Regions from separate parts of the Chitinophaga oryzae genome, predicted to be linked through region 1. Evidence: riboswitches for the same ligand, from Rfam matches in the RefSeq annotation. Region 1 holds a riboswitch; the other holds the start of a gene.
The links. A riboswitch is a leader RNA that binds a small molecule or an ion and turns the genes downstream of it on or off. The one in region 1 is predicted to bind S-adenosylmethionine.

Region 1 (7,906 bases):
GATGCGGTGCTTGGACTGGTGATCGGCAGCGCGGTGGCATCGCCTATCGCAGCCAGGGTGTCCAATAAAATTTCTGCCAAAACCATTATGATGGCCGTATCGCTTATCGTGATCGCCGCCAGCATCAAGAGTATCTACACCTTTGTATTTAAGATATTGTAATCAGCATCTGTCTAATCATGCGTTACAGGCCGGTTAGCCGTCAGGGTGACCGGCCTGTTTATTTCATATTGCACCAGCGCTTCCACGATCACCTCTTCCCGGTCGCTGAAAGGCTTGCCCGGCAGGTACTTATCGGCGATGTCCACCCGTATCTCCGCCGTGCGGTCTTCCAGCAGATAAGTGGACTTACCGACCTTGCCGGTAATATATCCCCGGATCTTTACCGTTACGCTGTCTGTCGTCAGCTGGCGCGCATATTTCAGGACTTCTCCTACGGTATAGTATTTTTTCTGCGCCGAAAAACACAACGGTAATAATAAACCCAGTAACAAACATTTCATATGGTCGATGTTGGTTTGATAGTGTAACAATCAAAAGGGAGAAAAGGTTACACGTATAGGCGCCGGCGTTGTGACAAACTGCTGAAATTCATATTTAAATAATATGAGTGAAATGTACTAGCTTTCGGGGGTAATAAATTTCCTTTTATGGAAGTCCTCAAAAACTACCGTGGTATATTCTGGCTGCTGGGCGGAATTATCGCCGGTTCCGTCGCCGGACTGCTATTGGGTCCCCGTGTGGAGATCATCAAACCTGTCGGTGATATTTTTCTGAACCTTTTGTTTACCGCTGTCATACCGCTGGTATTTTTTGCCATTGCCTCCGCTATCGCGCATATCGACGCATCGCACCGGCTGGGCAGGGTGTTGGGCGTGATGTCGCTCGTATTTCTGAGTACGCTGCTTATCGCCGCTTTCCTGACTATCGTTGCCGTATGGGTATTTCCTATTCATCAAAAAGTGGTGCTGGCACCGATTGCCGAACCCGGCAGCACCGGAACTTTCGGGGACCAGCTCACCCGCCTGCTCACTGTCAGCGAGTTTTATGAATTGCTTTCCCGCAGGAACATGCTGCCGTTTATTATCTTTTCTGTATTAACCGGGATGGCCGCCATGCGGGCGGGAGAACGGGGTGCCTCTTTCCGGCGGTTCCTGCATTCGGGCAACGAGGTAATGAAAGACCTGCTGACATTACTCATGAAGGCGGCCCCGCTGGGGCTCGGCGCTTATTTCGCCTACCAGGTGGGCACTGTGGGACCACAACTGTTCGGTACCTACGCCCATTCACTGGGTATCTATTATGGTTTCGGTACTATTTATTTCCTGGTCGGTTTCAGCTTCTACGCCTTTGTAGCCGGTGGTTTCAAAGGAATAAAGATCTTCTGGAAAAACAACATCATTCCCACCCTTACCGCTGTGGGCACCGGCAGCAGTATCGCTACTATCCCGGCCAACCTCGAAGCGGTACACAAAATGGGCGTGCCTGCGTCTGTAGGCAATGTGGTGGTGCCGTTAGGCGCCACGTTGCACAAAGATGGCTCCAGCATCAGTTCCATCATCAAGATGGCGGTGGTTTTCGCTATGTTCGGCAAAGGGTTCGACAGTGTCAACGTCATCGTCATGGCGCTGGGCATTACCGTCATTGTCAGCATCGTGGAAGGCGGTATTCCCAATGGCGGTTACATCGGTGAACTGCTGGTGATGTCTGTATATGGTTTTCCACCGGAAGCGCTCCCGCCGCTGATGGTCATCGGCACGCTGGTAGACCCGCTGGCCACCATCCTGAACGCGACGGGAGACAACGTGGCCGCTATGCTGGTAAACCGGTTTCTGCCAAAGCGGCCTGCGGTAAGTGTTTGAAGGCCTGCTCCAGATCGGCGAGCAGGTCGTTCGCTTCTTCAAGACCTATCGATAAACGTATCAGGCTGTCGCTCACACCGGCAGCTTTTCTTTTTTCCGCCGGAATGGATTTATGCGTCATGGTAGCGGGATGACTAAGCAGGCTTTTAATACCGCCCAGGCTCTCCGCCAGCTTAAAGTAACGGGTGTGGGTGACAAAAGCCGTGGCGGCTTCCGCGTTGTCGTCTTTCAGGGTAAAAGAGATGATGCCGCCGAAACCTTTGCTTTGCTGTTTCGCCAGTGCGTGACCAGGATGTGAAGGCAGGCCGGGATAAAACACCCTGTCCACCGCCGGATGCTGTTCCAGGTATTCAGCGATCACCTGCGCCGTGGCCACATGCTGGCGGATGCGCAGATGCAATGTTTCGATGCCGCGTATCAGCAGGAAGCTGTCGAATGGCGACAGGATGGCGCCACAGGCATTCTGATAGAACTTAATCTCCTCTCCCAGTTGCGGTGTTTTGGAGACTACTACGCCGGCAATCAGGTCACTGTGCCCGCCGAGGTATTTGGTGGCGCTGTGGACCACCAGATCTGCGCCGAGGGCCAGCGGCTGCTGCAATACAGGCGATGCGAAGGTATTGTCCACACAAAGCAGACAGTTGCTCGCTTTGGCGATGCGGCTGATAGCCGCGATATCGGAGATCTTCAGCGTAGGATTGGTGGGCGTTTCCAGCCATATCAGGCGGGTATTGGGCGTAATGGCCTGGAATACCGCCTGTGTATCGGAGGTGTCCACATAGTGTACTTTAATACCGAATTTCTCGTACACCTTATGAAAGAGACGGAAAGCGCCGCCATAGATATCATCTACCGCAACAATTTCATCTCCGGCTTTCAGCAGTTTGATAACTGCGTCTATGGCTGCCAGACCGCTGGCAAACGCAGATGCGGCCGCTCCGCCTTCAAGGCCGGCAATGATTTTTTCTGCTGTTTCGCGGGTGGGGTTGTTGGACCGGGCATAGTCATATCCTTTGTTAACGCCGGGAGCATCCTGTACAAAAGTGGATGTCTGGTAGATGGGAACAGCGATAGCGCCTGTTTGCGGATCTACGGGAATAGAATGGATCAGTGATGTGATGGTGCTCATCTTTACTTGTTTTTTAATTTGATGAAAAAATGAATAAACAAGTTCTTATGCAGCGCCAATCAATTTCGGGATTTGGGTATTTTGGAATTTAGGGATTTAAAAAAAATGCAGCGAAGAAATGGTACTCTTCGCTGCATTTTAAATATCTAAATATGAAAATCAATAAATCTCTAAATGTAGATACTTATCTTTCCCGGTTTCGCCGGGATGGATGCAGCACCTTTCATCAGTGCCCTGATGAAGGTTGCTAAGGTATCGTCGGGCCATTTCCCTCCTCCTTTCTTGATAAGCGATTGAAAGAACTGGTGCAAAGATAGGACACAAATTCAAACTGCCAAATTTATTTCCTACAAATTTTGTAGACTATTGATATTCCAGGGTGAGCCTCACCCCTTCTTCGTATGAAGTGGGTTTTACATTAAAGTGTTGTTCGAATTTGGATGAATCAAAGATATAGGGGTAGTTATTTTGATACAGCATCTCTCCCAGTTCCCGGATGGTGGTATCGAACAAACCGGTAAGGCCGATCAGGAATCCGTTCAGCTTCATATACTTCGGCTTTACGCCCATCTGTGCAGCGATGAGCGCCATATACCCTTTCCCGTCCGGAGCCGGATTGCTGGTGGGCAGGTGCCATACCTGGTTGAACGAGGATTCATCCTGGGAAAGCAGGTAAAGTCCTCTGCCTGCATCTGGGGTGAAGGTGTAGCTGTGCGTGACGTTATCTTTCCCGAGCCACATGGCGGAACTGTTTTTGCGGAATTTATCGATGATCAGCAGGTTGAGGAAGCCGGTCTTATCCGCGCCGGGGCCGTAGAAATCCGCTGCCCTTGCGATGGTAGCGGTAAGGCGGCCGGCTTTTACCTCGTCCATCAGCTGGGTAGCGATGGCGGCGCGGATCTTTCCTTTTTTGCTGACGGGGTGATAGGACTCAGATTCTTTCATGGGCCCGTTGACTAACCCGTAGGGGTATACGTTATCGAAGAAAATCAGTTTCGCGCCTTCCGCTTTGCAGGCATCGATGACGTTGGTCATGATGCGGGGCCAAAGGGCGCCCCAAACCTTATGGTCATATTTCAGGCCGGCGGTGAGGAAGACTACTTTGGCGCCGGTTACGGCGCGGCGGGTTTGGGCGGCGTCCGTAATATCGGCAGCCACCAGGTCGGTGATACCGGCAACAGCTTGCGGGGAGCGGCTTACCAGGCGTACCTGTTTTCCGTTTTTTACCAGTTCTTTTGCCAGTTCGTTAGCGATTACGCCACCGGCGCCGAGGATAGTGTACATGTTGTGTGTTTTATGAACAGGAAGAAAGACGATTTACCATAGCACATATTGTATATCACGATCACGGATCGAGGGGATCCATGGAATTGGCCTGCAGCGATTGCAGGTCCGGCATAAAAGAGAGATAGTACAGGTCGGCCTGCTGTATGTCAACCGCCGGCTGGTAGTTCAGTTCCTCTTCACAGCGTTTGCCGAACACCGGGCTGCTCACATAATAGAGTTGCATCGCATCTGAAACGCACAGCATCCGTTTTTGCAGGGGCATGCCGCTTTTCCAGGCGATGCGGACGGCATTGCGCACATTGGTGGTGGTATGCCGGGCATGGGGTTCCACGATGATGGCGTTTGCCGGTACTTTCAGTTCATCGACCATATATTTCTTCATCTCTACGGCTTCTGCATAAGGCGTTCCGAACGGATGCACATGTCCTCCGGAGACGATGATAAACGGCGCGCTCCCTTTCCGGTACATCTCCGCCCCGATACGGCAGCGGTTTTTGCCGGCGTCGCTGATAGGATCGTTGTTACCCGGACCGGCGCCGGGGATGAGCAATGCAGAGTAGGTGTATTTGTCCCAGTTGACCGACTTCACTTTCGCATAGGCGCCGGCGTTAGTTTCTTCCAGGGGCATGTACCGGGCGCACTCATCGTGTTTGTTGAGCAGCAGCAGCCCGATCGCCACCTCCAGCGACGACTGGAAAAACAACGGGGCACGTGTTTTTTTCCGGGTGCTCAACAGCTGCGTCAGCGAGTCCTTATAAGCCGGGCTTTCTACGTAAAAGGCGGCTGAATCTATTTTAGGGTACCGGAACCCTTTATTGGTCGTATAGGCGTTGAGGATATAGTTCACGCCACGGGCGGCATCCTGCCAGGCTTTTGTCAGCAGCGTGCTGTCGGGGCTGGCGGCATACAGTTGGAAAAAACCGGAGCGGCGCATGTGCTGCAGGAGGACACCCATTTCCCGGGGGTGTTGCTGCAGCAATTGCGTCCAGCGGGTGCTGAACCGGGCGACCGTTGCGTCGTCAAACCGGAGGTCTTCCGGTGTGCGGGACGACCGGAGCTTTCCGCGGAAGATATTGTTCCAGCGTTGCTGGACAGTGTCTTTCACCAGGAGGTCACTGACCGCCGGCAGTTGTTCCAACAGGGTAAACAGGTAAAAGTTCCTGTTTACGATGATGTTCTTTGCATTCAGCTGGCGGTAACCGGGATCCGGTGCAGGGGATTGAGCAGCAGCAGTCAGTATGCCGGAGCAAATCAGGGCTATGATCCAGAGATAGTACTTCATATCGTCCACGAAAGTGTTATTGATGCAGAATAGAGGGCAATGTACAAATTACCTTTAAATAACATTTACTTGAATATAGAATTTAAAAAACGAATAATACATACATAATAATAATATATATAACATTTGTATTCAAAACACATACCCATCAACATATTCACTATAAGTGGCTTTTACCAGCGATACGGAAAATGAGTTAATTTCACATCGCCGGAGAGTGACATTGACTCTTTCGTGCCAACTACCAATCCATGCAATAATGTACAACGCCCACGAAAGAAAAAGTTTTTTCCGGTTCGCAGTCGTCATCCTGATGGTAATCATCCTGGTTACTTTCTTTATGATTATTGTGCTGCGCAAGCGGGCTTCCGACCAGTTGAGTGCGGGTGTGAGGGACCTTGTGGCCACCAAAACGGACGCGGGGCATATTGACCAGGCCGTGCAATTGTTATATGCAGCTGACAATGATTTCCGTTTTTACACCCTTACTTACGATCCGGCTTATCTCCACTCGTACGTAGCTTCCCTGGAGGCGGTGAGTTCTCATATTGATACTGCTATCGGCACAGTCTCCAAACAGAAACAAGTGCAGGAGCTGCTGGCAGACAAGGAAGCGAAGACACAGTTGTTTCTCCATACCCGGCTGTATGTGGACTCCCTGCTGCAACTGTCGCAGCAATGGGATACTACCGCCACGCCGGTCGTGATACAGGAACTGAAAAAGATAAAACTGCCGCAGCGGGAACAGATAGATACCATTATCACTTCCTCGTCTTCCACGGTAAAACCTAAAAAGAAACTGCTGGGCCGCATCAAGGACGCCATTTCCAACAAGGCGGCGGTGCAGACCAACCAGGAAATAAAGGTCATCAAACGGGATGCCGGCGGCGACAGCCAGGGCACCGTGATTTCTGCGGCAGACCTGAAGCGGATGCAACAGAGTTACCAGCAGTTCATGCGGCAGGCGGCGCAGAGTCATGCCAATCTTAACCGTAAAGAATATGCGCTGGTAATGGCCAATCAAAGGTTATTCAACGCCCTTCAGCAGGTGCTGGCCAATCTGCGGAAAAACATGGTGGCGGAAACGGACAAGAAACGGTCCCTGTTGAGCCAGAACATCGGCAACTCCCTTTACACCATGGACCGGCACACCTATTGGGAAATTCCTTTATTGTTATTATTGACCGGTATCATCATTTATGGTATCATCCGGTTGTACCGGTATGATCTCGCCCTGCTTCGTTCCAAGCAGCAGGCGGAGAAATTCGCGCGGCAGAAGAGTGAATTTGCCTCTACCATGAGCCACGAAATACGGACGCCGATCCACTCCCTGCTGGGTTATACCAGCCAGCTGGAGCGGGAGCAGCCCGGGGAGACTTCCGCCGCTATCCGCAATTCCGCAGAGATGCTGTTGTCGGTGGTTAATAATGTACTGGATTACACACAGATGGAGAGCGGCAAACCTTCGCTGAAGCAGGAGAAATTCTCACCCCGTATCGCCATCGAAGAGGTCTGCAGAAGTTTGCAGGTGCAGGCCAATATCAAATCGCTCCGATTGCAGCCGTGTATTTACTTCCCCACCACACAAATGGTGTACGGAGATGCGTTCCGGCTGAAGCAGGTGCTGATCAACCTGGTCGCCAATGCCATTAAATACACCAGCAAGGGGGAAGTGACGGTTACGGCTTACCTGCGTGACGGCGAGCTGTTGCAGGTGTCTGTCAAAGATACCGGCAGCGGTATCCCTGCAGACGTCCTCCCTACCCTGTTTGACGCGTTTACGCAAGGCAGCAACGGTATTGCCAAAGGCAGCGGCCTCGGGCTGTATATTGCCAAAAAAATTATCGATCTTCATGACGGAAAAATTGAAGTGAAGAGTACTCCCGGAAAAGGCACTACGTTCAATTTTGAAATAAGGTATCCCGCTGTTGTACAAACACCCGGTACCATAAAAATTACCATGCCCGTGAACAACACTACCGAATCCCCTGACACCCCAGCCACACCTGCACAGATCAAACTGCTGGTGGTGGAAGACAGTGTGCTGAACCAAAAACTGCTGGCCTTGCTGCTGGACAGGCTTGGGATCTCACATGTCATCACCGGTTCCGCCGAAGAGGCGCTGACCATCTATTCCCGCGAATCTTTCGATATGGTCCTGACAGACATCGATCTTCCCGGGATGGACGGTATCGCGCTGACACAACAGATACGGCAGCTGCCGGACAAGAAAAAGGCCGGCGTCACCATCATCGCTATCACCGGTAATATACTGGACGATGATGTGGCCAGCTATATGAACAGCGGTCTGAATGACTACATCATGAAACCATACCGCGAAGAGGA
Region 2 (7,906 bases), 1.2 Mb from region 1:
GACGGTTACGCTTTACAGCTGGCCGTTAAAAAAGGATACCGGGTGGTCATTATCTCCGGCGGAAAATCGGAGAGCGTGGTGAGCAGGCTGCAGGGCCTGGGTATCACCGATATCTATACCGGTATCCATGATAAAAAAGAAAAGCTCCAGGATTATGTGTTTGAGCATGATCTCACCTGGGACGAAATCCTGTACATGGGCGACGATATCCCTGACTACCAGGTGATGCAGCTCGTAGCGCTGCCTGCCTGCCCGGCAGATGCGGTCAGCGAGATCAAAAGCATCTCCCGGTATATATCCCCGGTAGCAGGCGGACAAGGTTGCGTGCGGGAGGTAATAGAAAAAGTTCTGAAGCTCAATAATCACTGGCTGATGGACGAAGGCATTGCATCGAAATAATAAACAGAACACTATGAAGCTCTGGGCTGCGTTTTTTAAGCTGGTGAGATATCCCAACCTCATTTATATTGCCCTTACCCAGTTCTTATTGCAGTATTGCGTGGTGGAGCCGGTGTTGCACAGCAGTGGCGAAGAACCCTCCCTCTCGGTAGTCCAGTTTGTACTGCTGAGCCTTTCCACCATACTCATTGCGGCCGCGGGTTATATTATCAACGATTATTTTGATATCAACATCGATATTGTCAATAAACCGGACAAGATGGTGCTGGATAAAATTATCAGCCGCCGCTGGGCCATGGCCTGGCATACCATATTTAATATGGCAGGCGTGTCGCTGGGTTTTATCGTGGCATGGAAAACCGGCCAGATTTACCTGGGCTTTACCCAGGTGATCTGCTCCCTGCTGCTCTGGTTTTATTCTACCTCCTTCAAACGGCAGGTGCTGATCGGTAATGTGGTCATCTCCCTGCTGACCGCTCTGTCGGTATCCGTGGTGGGCTTTTACGAGAAACAGATCTACGAGAGCTTCGAGGCCATCATGTCGCCCTCCGGCCGTAAACTGATCCAGATCATCGGCGTATATGCCTTGTTTGCCTTTATTATTTCCATGGTACGCGAAGTGGTGAAAGACCTGGAAGACATGATCGGCGACAGCAAAGACGGTTGCCGTACCATCCCCATCATCTGGGGCGTGCTGCCGGCCAAAAGGCTGTGCAATATGCTGTTGCTGGCGCTGCAGGTGACCATCATCGCCGTGGAAGTAAGGGTATGGCTGCTGGGCTGGTATATCGCTATCGCCTACCTGGTACTGCTGGTACAGGCCCCCTGCGTATATGCTTATGTGTTACTCAGGAAAGCCCATCTGCCGGAACACTATCACCGCGTCAGCTCCATCGTAAAATGGATTATGCTGACCGGGATTTTATCCATGATCTTTTTTAAATGCTATCTGTAGCACCATAAATATCAAAATATCAAAATGTATCAAGGCGCTCCCGTAGTACTGGCTTCCCAGTCGCCCCGCAGAAAACAGTTGCTGGAACAGGCAGGCATTCCTTTCGAGGTAAGAGTGGTGGAAACCGCAGAGACATATCCTCCCGGACTGGCCACCGAACAGATCCCTGTTCATATCGCGCAACAGAAAGCGGAGGCTGTGGCGTCGCTTTGTCAGCCTGAAGAGATCGTCATTGCTGCGGATACCGTAGTGGTGCTCGATGAAACCATCATCGGCAAGCCGAAAGACCGCGACGATGCCGTGCGTATCCTTACCGCGCTCAGCGGCCGGGAACACCGTGTGATCACAGGGGTCGTGATCCGTTGCAACGGTAAGGAGAAAGCGTTCTCACAGACTACCACCGTACATTTTAAGCCGCTTTCCCACGAGCAGGTAACGTATTATGTGGATAACTTCAAACCCTATGACAAAGCCGGCGCTTATGCGATCCAGGAATGGATCGGCGCAGTAGGCATTGACAGTATCCATGGCTGTTTTTACAATGTGATGGGACTGCCCATCAGCAAAGTGGCGGAAGAACTCCATCGAATTTGATCATCATCCGGCCCGGGATTCCGGGATTCTAAAAAAAATGGGCCAATCCGAAGGGATTGGCCCGTATATGTGGTTGGTTGTGCCTATGGCACCAATGTTTTATTCGAGGACCAACAGGTTAACGTCTTTCTTTTTCAGCCAGCCTGCATCTTTCAGTTTTTGCAGGTTGATGGTGCCCACTACATATCTCCACTCCGGTGATTCATATTTTTCAGAGATGTTGAAGAACTCGGCCAGGTCTACCTGGTCGGGCGTTTTATAGCGCAGGTACACTTTCAGTTTCACGTCGTTGGTGAAATTGGGCTGGTTGTTCTGTTTGATTTTCTTGTATTCATAACGGTAATTGTAAAGCAGCGCGGAGATGTCTGACAGTACGGCGCTGCCGGTAGCGGTACCGCCGGCGCCTTTGCCCACGAAGAACTGTTTGTCGGTGAATGCGCTCTCGAGGAGGATACCATTGTATTCGTTGTACACATCGTACAGCAGGTTATGCTCTTTTACGAGGTGCGGCAGCACATAGGCGAATACGCTTCCGTTCTGGCGGCGGCATTGCGCGATCAGTTTAACGGTACAGTTGCGTTGTTTGGCAAACTGGATATCGAAGTCGTTGAGGTGGTGAATACCGAAGTTGTACACTTCTTCCGGTTTCACGAAGGTGCCGAAAGCGTGGAGCAGCAGGATCACGAGTTTGAATTTCGGATCGTAGCCTTCGATGTCGAGGGTGGGGTCTGTTTCGGCGAAACCCAGTTCCTGTGCCTGTTGCAGGGCAGTTTCGAAGCTGAGGTTTTCTTCGAATATTTTGGTCAGGATATAATTCGTAGAGCCGTTACAGATACCTTCCACTGCATTGAGCAGGTCGTTATCGTAATATTCTTCGAGGTTGCGGATGATGGGAATAGAAGCGCAGCTGGAGGCTTCGTACAGGAAAGGCACTTTGTTGGCCGACTGCAGTTCGTACAGGGCCGGCAGGTTTTCCGCGATCATGCGTTTGCTGGCGCTGACAACGGCTTTACCGTTGCGAAGGGCAGTGCTGACAATGTCGAAAGCGGCTTCTGTATCGTTGATTAGCTCCACCACTACATCGATAGTAGGATCTTCAAGGATTTCATTTTTATCCGTTGTAAAATAGCTACTGTCGATAGGTCTTGATTTGTTGGGGTCTTTAATACAGATTTTTTTGATGCGTGCATTAATCCCTTTGGTTCTGTTCAATACCTCGTAGAGGCCCTGGCCTACGACGCCGAAACCGAAAATACCCAGATTGATGATCTTGTTTTCCATACTTTAGTTCATAATTGGTTGGTGCTGTCAGTGTTCCGGCGGGCGGCCGTTGGTGGCTGACAGCTATTGTAAAACAGTAATTTGTTTGCCTGCCGGATGGTTTAGTTTATCCAGCGCCTGTTTCAGATCGTTGATGAGGTCTTCTGCATCTTCGATCCCTACAGAGAGGCGGATGCAGGAGTCCTGCAGTCCGGTTTTTTTCCGGAATTCTTCCGGTATGGTGCGGTGTGTCATGGTGGCCGGGTGGGCCAGCATGCTTTTCACGCCGCCGAAGCTTTCCGCGAGTTTAAACAGCTTGGTAGCGTTGACGATGCGGATCGCGTTTTTGATATTGTCTGCTTTGAGCGAGAAGCTGACGAGCGCGCCGTAGTTCTTCTGCTGTTTGCGGGCAATGTGATGATTTTTATGCGTGGCCAGCCCGGGATAGAACACTTTGTCAACGGCCGGATGGGCGGCGAGCCAGTTGGCGATGGCGCTGGCGTTGCTGCATTGTTTCTCGAACCGGAGGTAGAGCGTTTCAATGCCGCGGATGGTGAGCCAGGCTTCGAACGGGCTCAGGATGCTGCCGGAGATGTTCTGGTTGTACCGTATCTGGTCGGCCAGCGCTTTTGAATTCACCACTACCAGTCCGGCGATCACGTCGCAGTGGCCTGCCAGGTATTTGGACGCGCTGTGGATCACGATATCGGCGCCGAGCGTCAGTGGCTGCTGCAGCAGCGGAGTACTGAAGGTGTTGTCTACCGCCAGCAGGATGTTGTGTTGTTTGGCGATCTTGCTGACAGACTTGATGTCAGAGACGCGCAAAGTCGGATTGGTAGGAGATTCCAGCCAGATGATACGGGTTTTGGGCGTGATGGCGGCCAAAACCTTGTCCAGGTTGCTGGTGTCCACGAAATTTACTTTGATGCCGAAGCGTTCGAACATGTGGTTGAAGATCTGGAAGATGCCGCCGTAGGTATCTTCCACTGCCATGATTTCATCGCCGGACTTCAGCAGTTTGAGTACAGCGTCGATGGCAGACATGCCGCTGGCGAAAGCGAAGCCGGCATGTCCTTCTTCCAGGCTACAGATGAGCTCTTCCAGCACTTTACGCGTGGGATTGTTGGCCCGCGAAAATTCAAAACCTTTATTGATGCCCGGTGATTCCTGCACAAAGGTGGACGTCTGATAGATAGGCACTGAAATGGCGCCTGTCAGTTCGTCTACCGGAATGCTGTGAATCAGTTGTGTAGCTGTTTTCATGTTAATAAAATTTTAATGATGTCACGAAGGTCACGCAGTTTCGTGCAACTTTATCATTAAAAATCTATTTTAACAACCTTTTTCCAGGAAGTGGGCGGGAGAGGGCATAAAAAAAGCTCCTCCGGGAGTTGGAAGAGCTTTGAATCAATTATATATCTGGTGAAGATTAATCTCTGCCAACTTATCTTTCCCCGGTAACACCGGGGCAGGAATTAGCACCTTTTTCCCGACCAAATGCTGGTCCGGAAAGGTTGCTAAGGCATCGCAGGGCCAAGTCCCTCCGCCTTTCTGGATAAGTGATGTTAAGAACTGGGTGCAAAGGTAACAGCAGTTTTATCAATTTTCCAAATTTGGGCGGCAAATTTATTTTCCGGCCGCCCGCGTTTTGTTATCTTTAATAGTATTGTTTGACTGACCAACCATATCTTATGTACGTTAACCCCCCGCTCTCTGAAGCGCTTTTCCAGCATATCTGGAAGTGCCGGCTGTACCGGCATGAAGGCCTGGTGACCACCACCGGTGAAACGGTGCAGGTGATCAGCCCCGGTACCCACAATCATCATAGCGGCCCGGATTTTACGGGCGCCCGGATAAAAATTGGCGCTGTTCTATGGGCAGGCCCGGTGGAGCTGCATCTGCGCTCGTCCGACTGGCACCGGCATGGCCATGCCGGCAATGCGCAGTACGGGCATATCATTTTACACATCGTGTATGTGCACGACCTGCCTGCCGGTATCGGCGGGCATATACGCTGCCTGGAGCTGCAGCCGTATATCTCCAACCTGTTGCTGCAACGGTATGAAGAGCTGCGGCAGTCGGCCGCATTTGTGCCCTGCAGCACCCATGCCGGCCGTGTGCCGCCGCTGGTATGGACTTCCTGGCAGGACCGCCTGCTGGCGCAGCGCTGGGAGCGGCGGCAGCAGGAGCTGCAGCACTGGCTGTCGGTCAACCGCCACGACTGGGAGGAGACCTGCTACTGGGCGGTGGCCCGCAGTTATGGCGCGCCGGTCAATGCCCCGGCATTCCTGGCCCTGGCACAATCGCTGCCCTACCGGCTGCTGCAGCAGTACCACGACCAGCCGCTGGCTACGGAAGCGCTGCTGTTTGGACAGGCAGGCATGCTGGAAACGGCCTTTTCCGACGTATATCCCTTGCAGTTACAACAGGTATACCGCCGGCTGCGGGAGGAGCACCGGCTGGAGCCGTTGCCCGCCCATGGCTGGCGCTGGCTGCGGATGCGCCCGTCTTCCTTTCCCACCATGCGCATAGCCGCTTTGGCGGCATTGCTGCAACGCAGCCGCCGGCTGTTTACCGCCCTGCTGGACGTGGCGGCCCGCCGGCAGCTGGAACAGCTGTTCTCCGCGCCCCCTTCTCCGTACTGGCATACCCACTACCGGTTTGATCACCCCGTCGGGAAAGCGCGCCAGCCGGGACGACAGGCGCTGCACGCCGTGCTGATCAACAGCGTACTGCCGCTGATGCACCTGTATGGCCGCCAGGTACAACGGCCCGATTACCAGGAGCTGGCGCTTGCCCTGTTGCACGAACTGCCGCCGGAAGACAACCATATCATCCGGGAATGGGAACAGCTGGGCGTGGCGCCGGGGCAGGCATTGGGCTCACAGGCCATGCTGGAACTGAAACAATATTACTGTGAACAGAAAAGATGCCTTGAATGTGCCGTAGGAACGCGGATACTCTCGCAATAGAAGTTCCCGCCAAGCCGTCACGCAAAGGCGCAAAGCAGCAAAGACGCAAAGGATTGATAAGAATTATAAGAAAGCAAAGGAGCGAAGATCAGATTTTGATCTTCGCTCCTTTGCTTTCTCTGCTCGCTTATATTTTATTCTTTGCGTCTTTGCTGCTTTGCGCCTTTGCGTGACGGCTTGGCGGGAAACTACCAGTTGAACGTAATCTCCTGTTTGATATCCGGGTGGATGCTGTAGGCTACCGGGCAGGTATGGGCGGTTCTTTCGAGGATCGTCCTTTCCTTTTCGCCGAGGTTGTGGCCGGCCGGCATGTCAAAAACCACGGTGATGCCGGTGATGCGGCGGGGGTCGGTGCCCATGATCTTGGTGATGCTCACTTTGGTGCCTTCGATGTTCCAGTTGTTATCTCTGGCTTTGATGCCCATGATGGTGAGCATACAGTTGCCCAGTGCGGTGGCTACCAGGTCGGTGGGGGAAAAGCGTTCGCCTTTGCCCTGGTTGTCGGTCGGGGCGTCGGTTTCAATCACAGTGCCGGACTTCAGGTGCGTAGCGGTGGTTCTCAGATCGCCGTTGTAAATTATTTCAGCTGTTGCCATAATTTTATTTTTAGGAGATGTTTTAGCGGTTTGATTTCAACCGTAAAATAAATGTATTTTTAGTAGATCAGGAAGACCGGAGAAGATGGCCTGGCAAACTCAAAAAAAATTAGGTACGTTTGTAATATTAATATAACAATACCTTTGTTCAAGCGTTTATTTATTACAATAATAGCCCATTCACTGTGAAGAAATTATACATCATCCTATTTTTAGCAACCATCAGCGGCGGGTTGTACGCACAGACAACAGGCCGGGAATCTGCACCCTCCTCGAAAAAAAGCGAAAAAGAACAGCGTAAACTGAAGCGGATCTCCGTTTTCCGTGAGCAGGAAGAGGGGGAGAACCTGTTCCAGCGCGACTTTTCCGTGGGCGCCCGTCTGAATACCGATGGCTGGTCCGGTTTTGTGGAAATGGGCTACCGCAAGAGCCGGAAGGTGGTGAATTATTTCCAGTTTGAATTCGCGGAGAAAAAGGACCCCAAGGAAACCAAGCGCCAGGGTACCGGCGGCAGCGGCTTTTCCTTTACGGAGAGGCCTTTTATATATGGTAAGGTGAATAATTTCTACCAGGCCAAGCTGGGCATCGGCCAGCGTTACCTGATCGGGGGCAAAGCCAATAAAAACGGGGTAGAGGTAGACGCTATCTATTATGGCGGTATCACGCTGGGGCTGCTCAAACCCTATTATGTCAACGTAAAAAGCCAGGACGGTCCTGAAAGGGAAGTGAAATATGACCCCAACAACCCGGACAATAACTTCCTCAAGGAAGATAAGATCATCGGCGCCGCCGGTTTCGGCAAAGGATGGAGCGATCTGAACTTTGTACCGGGGCTGCACGCACGGGCCGGTCTCCGTTTCGACTGGGCCCATTTCAATGAAATTGTCAGCGCCCTCGAGGTGGGGGTGAACGCCGAAATGTATTCAAAAAAGATACAGATTATGGCAGAACAGAAAGATAAACAGTTCTTTTTTAATGCATATGTTAGCTTGCAATTTGGTAAGCGCTGGAATAGGAGATAAGTGTTAACTTTGTTTTTTTAAAGAAAGGAGTTAACGATGCAAGAACTACCCGTTATAGCAGCAGAACCAGCCACCACCAGAGTGAAGAAGCCAGACTGGCTGCGCGTT

Region 2: it holds a riboswitch for S-adenosylmethionine, as region 1 does, so the genes downstream of both, HF324_RS07325 (trans-sulfuration enzyme family protein) here and HF324_RS12550 (trans-sulfuration enzyme family protein) in region 1, are expected to answer to the same signal.

The regions. Positions count from the first base shown of each region.
Region 1 is NZ_CP051204.2:2,998,225-3,006,130, reverse strand. Features, by position in the region: gene HF324_RS12565 (sulfite exporter TauE/SafE family protein) at 1-162, shown strand, start outside; gene HF324_RS12560 (NirD/YgiW/YdeI family stress tolerance protein) at 174-503, opposite strand; gene HF324_RS12555 (dicarboxylate/amino acid:cation symporter) at 651-1,862, shown strand; gene HF324_RS12550 (trans-sulfuration enzyme family protein) at 1,813-2,991, opposite strand; SAM riboswitch class I at 3,173-3,283, opposite strand; gene HF324_RS12545 (NAD-dependent epimerase/dehydratase family protein) at 3,355-4,275, opposite strand; gene HF324_RS12540 (YdcF family protein) at 4,337-5,560, opposite strand; gene HF324_RS12535 (ATP-binding protein) at 5,820-7,906, shown strand, end outside.
Region 2 is NZ_CP051204.2:1,748,726-1,756,631, forward strand. Features, by position in the region: gene HF324_RS07305 (KdsC family phosphatase) at 1-399, shown strand, start outside; gene HF324_RS07310 (geranylgeranylglycerol-phosphate geranylgeranyltransferase) at 413-1,354, shown strand; gene HF324_RS07315 (Maf family protein) at 1,379-1,948, shown strand; gene HF324_RS07320 (homoserine dehydrogenase) at 2,048-3,229, opposite strand; gene HF324_RS07325 (trans-sulfuration enzyme family protein) at 3,293-4,471, opposite strand; SAM riboswitch class I at 4,650-4,770, opposite strand; gene HF324_RS07330 (DUF2851 family protein) at 4,900-6,180, shown strand; gene HF324_RS07335 (OsmC family protein) at 6,369-6,776, opposite strand; gene HF324_RS07340 (hypothetical protein) at 6,962-7,798, shown strand; gene lipA (lipoyl synthase) at 7,835-7,906, shown strand, end outside.